2 regions of the Pseudoduganella dura genome follow, and region 2 is predicted to be linked to the other one. Evidence: predicted binding sites of a transcription regulator. Region 2 holds the regulator's gene; the other holds the start of a gene.

Evidence for each region. The regulator sigma-54, encoded in region 2, starts transcription at its own class of promoters, with help from an activator protein. The targets are predictions, from matches to a motif close to TGGCANGNAANCTGCTTT.
Region 1: the regulator sigma-54 is predicted to act here: its motif matches at 1,400-1,417, upstream of GJV26_RS14025 (outer envelope protein).

Annotation. Positions count from the first base shown of each region.
Region 1 covers NZ_WNWM01000002.1:3,198,079-3,203,128, reverse strand. Annotated here, with positions in the region: gene GJV26_RS14035 (ABC transporter ATP-binding protein) at 1-184, opposite strand, end outside; gene GJV26_RS14030 (GntR family transcriptional regulator) at 429-1,271, shown strand; gene GJV26_RS14025 (outer envelope protein) at 1,496-2,344, shown strand; gene GJV26_RS14020 (BMP family ABC transporter substrate-binding protein) at 2,366-3,448, shown strand; gene GJV26_RS14015 (nucleoside deaminase) at 3,556-4,038, shown strand; gene GJV26_RS14010 (cytochrome P450) at 4,209-5,050, opposite strand, start outside.
Region 2 covers NZ_WNWM01000002.1:2,529,681-2,534,730, reverse strand. Annotated here, with positions in the region: gene GJV26_RS11135 (KpsF/GutQ family sugar-phosphate isomerase) at 1-504, shown strand, start outside; gene GJV26_RS11130 (KdsC family phosphatase) at 504-1,046, shown strand; gene lptC (LPS export ABC transporter periplasmic protein LptC) at 1,078-1,671, shown strand; gene lptA (lipopolysaccharide transport periplasmic protein LptA) at 1,702-2,349, shown strand; gene lptB (LPS export ABC transporter ATP-binding protein) at 2,346-3,110, shown strand; gene GJV26_RS11110 (RNA polymerase factor sigma-54) at 3,117-4,592, shown strand; gene hpf (ribosome hibernation-promoting factor, HPF/YfiA family) at 4,684-5,050, shown strand, end outside.

The DNA.
Region 1 (5,050 bases), 670 kb from region 2:
TCTTCATCAGCGTGCTCTTGCCGGCGCCGTTCTCGCCCAGCACCGCGTGGATTTCGCCGGGCATCACGGTGAGGTCCACGCTGTCGTTGGCGACGACGGACGGATAAATCTTCGAGATGCCGAGCAGTTGCAGCCTTGGCTCCGTTTTTTGCCGCGCGGGCGGCGCTGCCTGTGGTTCGCTCATCTGCGGCTCCATCTTGGGTAACGGGAAAGCCTGTGCAAGTTGCATGCCACCGTTTTGTCGGGCGAACGCAACAAAGGACGCATCAATTTGTATACAAACTGCACCACAACATGTCCACTATCTCACCAATTGCGTGCATTCCGCACGTGCTTTCACTCTTCAGTACCGAGCACGATTCCTGCTTTACAACACTATCGCGTGCGGACCGATCCCGCCCGATCCCGAACCGAAGCGGAGACTGTGAATGACCAAGCAAACCCCAGCGGAACGCCCACGAGGCCGCCGCACACCCGCCGCCGATCCGGCACCGGACATGACGAAGCAGGACATCAAAAAGGCTGAAGCTGAAAAGCAGGACGTCGGAAAGCAGGACGTCAAAACCCAGGACATCAAAAAACAGGACATGGCGCCCAGGCGCGGCGCCGCCGTGGACCTGCGCATCTACAGTGCCGTGGTCAATGCCGTGATGAGCCACCGGCTGCCGCCGGGCACGCGGCTGGGCGAAGCGGAATTCTGCGAACTGTATGACGTGAGCCGCACCACCGTGCGCAAGGCGCTGCAGCGGCTCGCGCACGATCACATCGTGGTGCTGCGCCCCAACCGCGGCGCCGTGGTGGCATCGCCCTCGCCCGCTGAAGCGCGCGATGTCTTCGCGGCTCGCCGTGCCATCGAGCGCGAGATCGTACCGCTCGTGATCCGCCATGTCACGCCCGCCTCGCTGCAGCGCATCCGCACCGCGCTGGAAGCGGAAGAACAGGCGCGCCACAGCGGCGACCGCGCAGCGTGGATCCGCCTGGGCGGCGAATTCCACCTGCTGCTGGCGGAGCTGGCCGGCAACGCGGTGCTGCAGCGCTTCATGGTGGAACTGGTGTCGCGCTCGTCGCTGATCATCGCCGTCTATGAAAACCCGGGCGTGCCGATGTGCGGCAACCACGAACACGACGACCTGCTGGCATTGATCGAAAAACGCGACAGCGCGGGAGCCACCGCGCTGATCGAACATCACCTCGAAGAGATCGAGGCGCGGCTGAATCTGGGCGCTCCGGAGCGCAAGCTCAGTCTCGCCGAGGCATTGTCGGGATGCTGAAAATTGTATACAAAGCGCACCGTGATTGTGTGCATAATGCACCGGCACTGCACATCGGCACCGCTGCACGAACCGTCTTGGTGCGGCGTGACAACGCGGCAGCCAACCCGTCATAGGAGACAGCGGGCTGGCCCGGTACTTGCTAACAGGTACTGTCGACGTTGCATGCAATCGACCGGCACATTGGATGCAATCCGTTATACAACACTTACAAGGACCCTCGCATGAAGACCATTCGTTTTGCTGCTGCTTTCGCCCTCGCCGCCACCTGCGCCTGCGCCGCCCAGGCCGCGGACTGGAGCGACACGTCGCTGAGCTACCGCTACGGCTCGAAGTTCTCGGAACCGTACAACGGTAACGACATCGTCAAGCACGTGGTGAACTTCAGCCATTCCAGCGGCTACAAGTACGGCACCAATTTCTTCAGCGTCGATTACCTGATGTCGGACGAGAACGACCCTTCCGCGGCCGGCGCCCGCTCCGGTGCCCACGAGGCCTATGCGCTGTACCGCCACACGCTGGACCTGGGCAAGGTGATGGGCAGGGAGTTCAAGTACGGTCCGATCCGCGGCCTGGGCGTGACGGCGGGCTTCGACATCAACAGCAAGACCGATGCCGGCTACAACTCGAAGAAGCGCATGCTGGTCCTGGGCCCCACGGTGATGTTCGACGTGCCCGGCTTCCTGAACCTGAGCCTGGTGGCGTTGCATGAATCGAATGCGCCCTACAGCACCTTCACGCAGACCGCCACCGACCGCTACCGCTACGACACGCACGCCGCGCTGTTCGCATCGTGGGGTATTCCGTTCCCGAATATCCCGCTGGCGTTCGAAGGCTATGCGAACTACATCGGCACCAAGGGCAAGAACGAATTCGGCGGCCCCACGGCGGTGGAAATCAACGTCGACATGAAGCTGATGTACGACGTGAGCCCGCTGGTCGGCGCCAACAAGAACACCTTCAAGCTCGGCGTGGCTTACCAGTACTGGAAGAACAAGTTCGGCAATCCTGCGAAGACCGTTCCAGGCGCCACCGCACGGACCCCGATGGTGCGTGCCGAATACCACTTCTGACCAACCTGAAAGAGGAACATCATGAATCGTCGCAAGCTGCTCGCCTTTGCCACCCTGACCGCCGTGCTGTCGGCGGCCGCCATCGCACCGGCGCAGGCGCAGGAACCTCTGAAGGTCGGTTTCGTCTATATCGGCCCCGTTGGCGATGCCGGCTGGACCTACGCGCATGAACAGGGCCGGCTCGAAATGGAGAAGGCGCTGGGCGGCAAGGTGAAGTCCACCTACGTGGAGAACGTGCCGGAAGGCGCCGACTCGGAACGCGTGATCCGCAAGCTTGCGGCGGATGGCAACAAGCTGATCTTCACCACCTCGTTCGGCTACATGAACGCGACGGAAAAGGTGGCGAAGGCTTTCCCGAACGTGGTGTTCCAGCACGCCACCGGCTTCAAGACCACCAAGAACATGGGCGCCTACGAGGCACGCCTGTACGAAGGCGCGTACCTGCAGGGCATCGTCGCCGGCAAGATGACCAAGTCGAATACCCTCGGCTTCGTCGGTTCGTTCCCGGTGCCGGAAGTGATCCGCAACATCAATGCGTTCACGCTGGGCGCGCAGAGCGTGAACCCCAAGATCAAGACCAAGATCATCTGGGTGAACAGCTGGTATGACCCGGCCAAGGAACGCCAGGCGGCGGAAACCCTGATCGCCCAGGGCGCGGACGTGCTGACGCAGAACACCGATTCCCCGGCCACGCTGCAGGCGGCCCAGGAAAAAGGCAAGTACGCGTTCGGCTGGGATTCGGACATGCAGCGCTTCGCACCGAAGGCGCACCTGACGGCCAGCACCAACCAGTGGGGCGGCTACTACACCGAGGTGGCCAAGGCCGTGATGGCGGGCACGTGGAAAACCGGCCACGTCACCGGCGGCCTGAAGGAAGGCATGGTCAAGATGTCGCCCCTGAACGCGGCGGTGCCGGCCGATGCGGCCAAGCTCTTCGAAGCCAAGAAGGCGGCCTTCGCCGCCGGCACGTCGGTGCCGTTCACGGGCCCGATCAAGGACCAGTCGGGCGCCGTCAAGACGGCCGCCGGCGTGGCGATGCCGGTGAAGGAACTGATGTCGATGAACTTCTACGTGCAGGGCGTGGAAGGCACGATTCCGAAGTAACCGGCGACATAACCGGCACGTAATCGGCGCAGCGATCCTGCGCAATGACTACCCGATGCGGGGCGGGCAACCGCCCCGCTTTTTTTACCTTATTCGAGAACCACACCATGTCCGAACCCACAGCGCGCGATCACCAGTTCCTCACAAGCGTGCTCGCGCTGGCCCAGCGCTCGCGCGACGAGGGCCATCACCCGTTCGCCGCGATCATCGCCGATGCGGACGGCAACGTCATCGCGCAGGCGATGAACGCATCGAGCAGCGACCGCACCGCGCATGCCGAGATGAACGCGCTGCGCATCGCCTCGTCGCAGCACTCGCCCGACAAGCTGGCGGGCGCCACGATGTACACCAACGCCGAACCCTGCGCCATGTGCGCGGGCGGCACCTACTGGAGCGGCGTGGGGCGGGTGGTGTATGCGATGTCCGAAGCGACGCTGCTGTCGCTGACCGGCAGCGACCCCGAGAATCCGACCCTGTCGCTGCCGTGCCGCGAAGTGTTCGCCGCCGGGCAGCGGCCGACCGAGGTGATCGGACCGCTGCGCGAGGATGAAGCGAAGATTGCGCACGCGGGATTCTGGTCGGGTGCCTGACACAATTTCCGATGCTACCTGTAGCGCAAATGTGCTGGTGTCGGACACCGGCTCTATGGTGTCGGACACCGGTTTTTAGCACCGAAGTCCGCAAAACGCCGGCGAAAACCGGCGTCCGATATCAATGACTCGAACGCGATCGAGATCCGCTTGTCCGAACGGCCCTGGTATCACACACCGGTTTCCCTTGCCCGCAAGCGCATCGTCATCGGCGTGGGGCCCATGACGAACCCCATCACTTCCGCCGGGCCGGCCCGATCGGCCGCGCGCACGTCGACGATCTCGAAGCGCCCCAGCAGAACGGCCATCGCCACTTTTACTTCCATCAGCGACAGGTAACGCCCCGGGCAGGTGCGCGGGCCGGCACCGAACGGCAGCGCGGCCTGCCTGTCCGCCTGCCTGTCCGCCTTCCCGCCGGGCAGCCAGCGCTCCGGCTCGAAACGGTCCGGGTCGGGGAACACCCTGGCATCCACGCTGTCGTGCCTGAGAACGCACCAGAGCAGCGTATCCTTCGGCAGGCGCACGCCCAGCACCGTGGTGTCGCGCAACGCCTGCAGCGGCAGGAACGGCGCCGGCGGCTTCAGGCGCATTGCTTCGAGGGCGCAGGCTTCGAGGTAATCGAGCTCGCCGATGCTCTCCGGTGTCAGCGACATGGCGTGATGCCGCACTTCCTGCTGCGCGCGTGCCAGCGCATCCGGGTTCTTCCACAGCAGCCAGACCAGCCAGGCCAGCGCGCTGGACGTGGTGTCCTCGCCCGCGAGCAGCATTGTCGAGACGTTGCCGGCCACGGCGCCGTCGTCGACACCGCTGTCGGACCGTTCGGCGGCCGCCAGCATCGCCTGCAGCATGTTGGCGGGCCGCTCGCGCAGCGCCGGATCGGCGGCCATCGCCGCGCGGGCGTCGGCGATGAAGCCGTTGGTGGCCTGGCGCACGGCCAGCACGCTGCGCTCCAGCCGGCGGTCCGCCGGCAGCCGCAACCAGCGCCAGTAGGGGAAAGGCAGCAGCGAGCGCC
Region 2 (5,050 bases):
TCCACGACCGTGACGCTGGCGCTGGGCGACGCGATCGCCGTGGCGCTGCTGGACCTGCGCGGTTTCAGGGAAGAGGATTTCGCCCGCTCGCACCCGGGCGGCGCGCTGGGCCGCCGCCTGCTGACGCACGTGCGCGACATCATGCGCCAGGGCGATGCGATCCCCGCGGTGGCGACGGATACCCGGCTGCCGGATGCACTGATGCAGATCACGCAAAAAGGCATGGGCATGACCGCCGTGGTCGATGCACAATACCGCCCGGTGGGCGTGTTCACGGACGGCGACCTGCGCCGGATGATCGACAAGGTGCAGGACTTCGGCAAGGTCGTCATCGGCGACGCGATGCATCCCAACCCGCGCACGATCGGGCCGGACAACCTGGCCGTCGACGCCGTCGCCATCATGGAAGAGCACCGCATTAACCAGATGCTGGTGGTCGACGACAGCGGCACGCTGGTCGGCGCGCTGCACATCCACGACCTGACCCGCGCAAAGGTGATCTGATGAAATCCACGGTGATCGACGCGGCCCTCCTGGCCCGCGCCGCGAAAATCAAGCTGTTCATCTTCGACGTCGACGGCGTGCTGACGGACGGCTCCCTGCATTACGGCGCCGAAGGCGAGGCGTTCAAGACCTTCAACGTGCAGGACGGCCTGGGCATCAAGCTGCTGCAGGAAGCCGGCGTGCTGACGGCCATCATCAGCGCGCGCCGCTCGCCGCAGGTGACGGCCCGCGCGAAGGACCTGACGATCGATTTCGTGCACCAGGGCGGGCACGACAAGCTCACGCCGTTCAAGGCGCTGCTGGCCCAGCAGAACCTCACCGAGGAGCAGGTGGCCTTCATCGGCGACGACGTGGTCGACATCCCGATCCTGACGCGCGTGGGCCTCGCGCTGGCGGTGCCGAACGGCCGGCCGGAAGTGCTGGCGCGCGTGCATCACGTGACGAAGAATCCGGGCGGCCATGGCGCCGTGCGCGAAGCGTGCGAACTCGTGCTGCGCGCGCAGGGCAGCTACGACCGCGTGTTGGCCCAGTTCCTGATCTGACATGCGGGGTTGACATCAAATGGGAGAAGCCATGCGCAACCAGCGAACCGCACACCGTTACCGCCTGTCGATCGGCATGCTGCTCGCGCTGTTCGGCGCCCTCGGCTCGTTCTGGCTGGTCGAGCTGATGAACCGTACCGGCGAGGCCATGGAGGCCGGCATCAAGGTCGACGAACCGGATTACATCGTGGAACACTTCTCGTTCGTGCGCATGACGAAGACCGGGCAACCCAGCTACATCATTTCGGGTGATAAACTGACCCACCGCCCGTCCGACGATTCGTCGGACATCGTCAAGCCCGTGGTGCGCAGCATTGCCGGCGACAAGCCGCCGATGGATATCCACGCCGAGCAGGCCCGCGTTGACCAGGACAACACGCGGGTGACGTTGACGAAGAACGTGAAGATCGACCGGGCCGCATCGCCCGCCGCGCGCGACATGCACCTGGCCACCGAGAAGCTGACGATTTACCCGGACGAAGACCGCATGGAAACCGACTTGCCGGTGCGGATGGAAAGCGGCGGTGCCACCGCCACCGGCATCGGCATGAAAGCCAACAATGCGACGCGCCAGCTGACGCTGGGGCAGGGCACCATCGTGTATCCGCCCCGTCCGAGGCAATAGGTCAAACAGAATTCGCAGATAGGAATCGAAATGAAGAAACTCATGCTGTCGGCGCTATTGCCGGTGCTGCTCCTGGGAGCGGCGGGCATTGCATCCGCCGAGAAGGCCGATTCGTACAAGCCCACCGAAATCAACTACGGCCGCCTCGATGCGGACGATGTGAAACAGGTGTACACCTTCACCGGCGACGTGACGCTGACCCGCGGCACGCTGCGGATGAAGGCCGACAAGGCGGTGGTCACCTACACGCCGGACGGCTACCAGCTGGCCACGCTGACCGGCGGTGGCAAGAAGGTGGCATTCCGCCAGAAGCGCGACGGCGAAGGCGACCAGTGGATGGAAGGCGAGGCCGACCGCATCGAGTACGATGAAAAGGCCGAACTGGTGAAGATGTATTCGAAGGCGAAGATCCGCCGGCTCGAAGGCAAGAAGCCGAGCGACGAGGTCGAAGGCGAGTTCATCTCGTACGACAGCCGCCGCGAGTTCTTCAGCGTGCGCAACACGAGCACCGGGGCCGACAAGCCGGGCGCCGGCCGCGGCACGATGGTGATCCAGCCGAAACGCACGGAACCACCCGCGGGCACGCCCGCCAACGCGCCCGCCGGTGCGCCCGCTGGTGCACCCGCAGTTGCCCCATCCTCCACCCAACCGCCGGCCGCGCCGGCAGCGGGGCAATGATGGCGCAGGCGGTGGAAGGCTGCGAAAGCACGCTGCTCGTGCGCGGGCTGCAAAAGAGCTACGGCAAGCGCCAGGTGGTGCATGACGTGTCGCTGCAGGTGGCATGCGGCGAGGTGGTGGGGCTGCTGGGCCCGAACGGCGCCGGCAAGACCACGTCGTTCTATATGATCGTGGGGCTGGTCGCGTCGGATGCCGGCACGATCGACCTCGACGGTACCGATATTTCCAGCCTGCCGATCCACAAGCGCGCCACCCTCGGCCTGTCGTACCTGCCGCAGGAGGCGTCGGTGTTCCGCAAGCTGACGGTGGAGGAAAACATCCGCGCCGTGCTGGAGATCCAGAAGGTCGACGGCAAGGGGCTCGGCAAGGCGGAGATCGACGAGCGCCTGAACGCGCTGCTGGCCGACCTGCAGATCGAGAAGCTGCGCGAGAACACGGCGCTGTCGCTGTCCGGCGGCGAACGCCGCCGCGTGGAAATCGCGCGCGCGCTGGCCACCAACCCCCGCTTCGTGCTGCTCGACGAGCCGTTCGCCGGCGTCGATCCGATCGCCGTGATCGAAATCCAGCGCATCGTGCGTTTCCTGAAAGGGCGCGGCATCGGTGTGTTGATCACGGATCATAACGTGCGCGAAACGCTGGGCATCTGCGACCGGGCGTATATCATCAATCAGGGCAGCGTACTGGCCTCCGGCCGACCCGACGACATCATTGCGGACGAGTCGGTACGCCGCGTGTATCTGGGTGAACATTTCCGTATGTGATCAGCCATGAAACAGTCTCTGCAACTCCGCACCTCCCAGCACCTCGCGCTGACACCGCAGCTGCAGCAGTCGATCCGCCTGCTGCAACTGTCCACGCTGGAGCTGCACCAGGAACTGGAGCAGCTGCTGACCGATAACCCGCTGCTCGAGAGGCTCGACGATCCGCTCGACCGCTCGGTGCGCCTGCTCGGCGATGGCGCCATCAACAATGCGCAGCCCAACGGCGAAGCGCCGCCGGAAGGGCCGCCGGCACAGGATGCGCCGGCGGCGGCCGAACCCGAGCCGTTCGAAGGCGGCGACGGCGAAGGCCTCGATGCCGGCGCCGGCGATACCGACTGGAGCAATGCCGGCAGCGGCAAGGGCCCGGACGACGACGATTCCCGCCCCCAGCTCGAAGCGAGCCACCGCAGCCTGCGCGAGCACCTGATGGAACAGATGCGCGTGACCGTGCTGGAGCCGCGCGACCGTGGGCTGGTCGAGCTGATCATCGATGCGCTCGACGACAACGGCTACCTCGAGGAAGGGCTGGAAGAGATCCATGCCCGCCTGCCCGAGGAACTGGAAATCGAGGCCGACGAGCTGCGCACCGCGCTGAAGCTGCTGCAGAGCTTCGACCCGGCCGGGATCGGCGCGCGCAACGCCTCCGAATGCCTGGCGCTGCAGATCCGGCGCATGTCGGGCGTGCCGCTGGTCACGCGGCGGATGGCGCTGTGCATCGTCGAGAAACACCTGCAGTGGTTCGCGCAGCGCGATTTCAACAAGCTGAAGAAGGCGCTCGACTGCGACGACGAAGACCTGCGCGAAGCGCAGGCCGTGATCCGCCAGTGCAACCCGCATCCGGGCGCCGCGTTCGCGGCCGACGTGTCAGACTACGTGGTACCGGATGTCGTCGTGAAACGGGGACGCAACGGCTGGATCGTCACGCTGAACAACGACGTGATGCCCCGCCTGCGCGTCAACGCGCTGTATGCCAGCCTGCTCAAGCAGGGCAAGGGCGAAACGCAGATGAATGCCCAGCTGCAGGAAGCCAAGTGGCTGATCAAGAACATGCGCCAGCGCTTCGACACGATCCTCCGGGTGGCCCAGGCCATTGTCGAGCGGCAGAAGAACTTTTTCTCGCATGGCGCGGTGGCAATGAGGCCCCTTGTGTTGCGTGAAATTGCTGATACACTGGGCCTGCACGAGAGCACTATCTCTCGGGTAACAACTCAAAAATATATGCTGACCCCGCACGGCATGTTTGAGTTGAAGTATTTTTTTGGCAGCCATGTCGCAACCGAAGCTGGTGGGGAAGCTTCCTCGACTGCGATACGGGCGCTGATCGTGCAATTCACAGGAGCCGAAGACCCGAAGAACCCTTTATCCGACAGTAAGATTGCGGACATGCTGGGTGAACAAGGCATGGTGATTGCGCGACGCACTGTTGCCAAATATCGCGAAGCATTGAAAATTCCCCCAGTCAGCCTCCGCAAGTCCTTGTAGAAATCCTGGTTGTGCTCGGGTTCCTCTACGCCTCCATGTCTTGTCAATGGAGACCGCATGAACCTGCAATATTTTCTTTAGGAGTGTGTGTATGAATCTGACCATCAGTGGACACCATATCGACGTAACCCCTGCCATTCGCGAGTATGTGCAGAGCAAGCTGGAACGCGTTAGACGTCATTTCGATCAATTGATCGATGTAAGTGTGATCCTGAGTGTAGATAATCTCACCGAGAAGGAAAAAAGGCAGAAGGCGGAAATCAACCTGCGCATGTCGGGCAAGACCGTGTTCGTGGAAAGTGTCGCGCACGACCTGTATGCGGCGATCGACACGCTGATCGACAAGCTGGACCGCCAGGTCATGAAGCACAAGGATAAAGTGCAGAACCACAATCATGAAACGATCAAGCACCTGAGCGAGAACGAGAGCGCAGGCGAGAGCGAGATTCCCGCGCCGG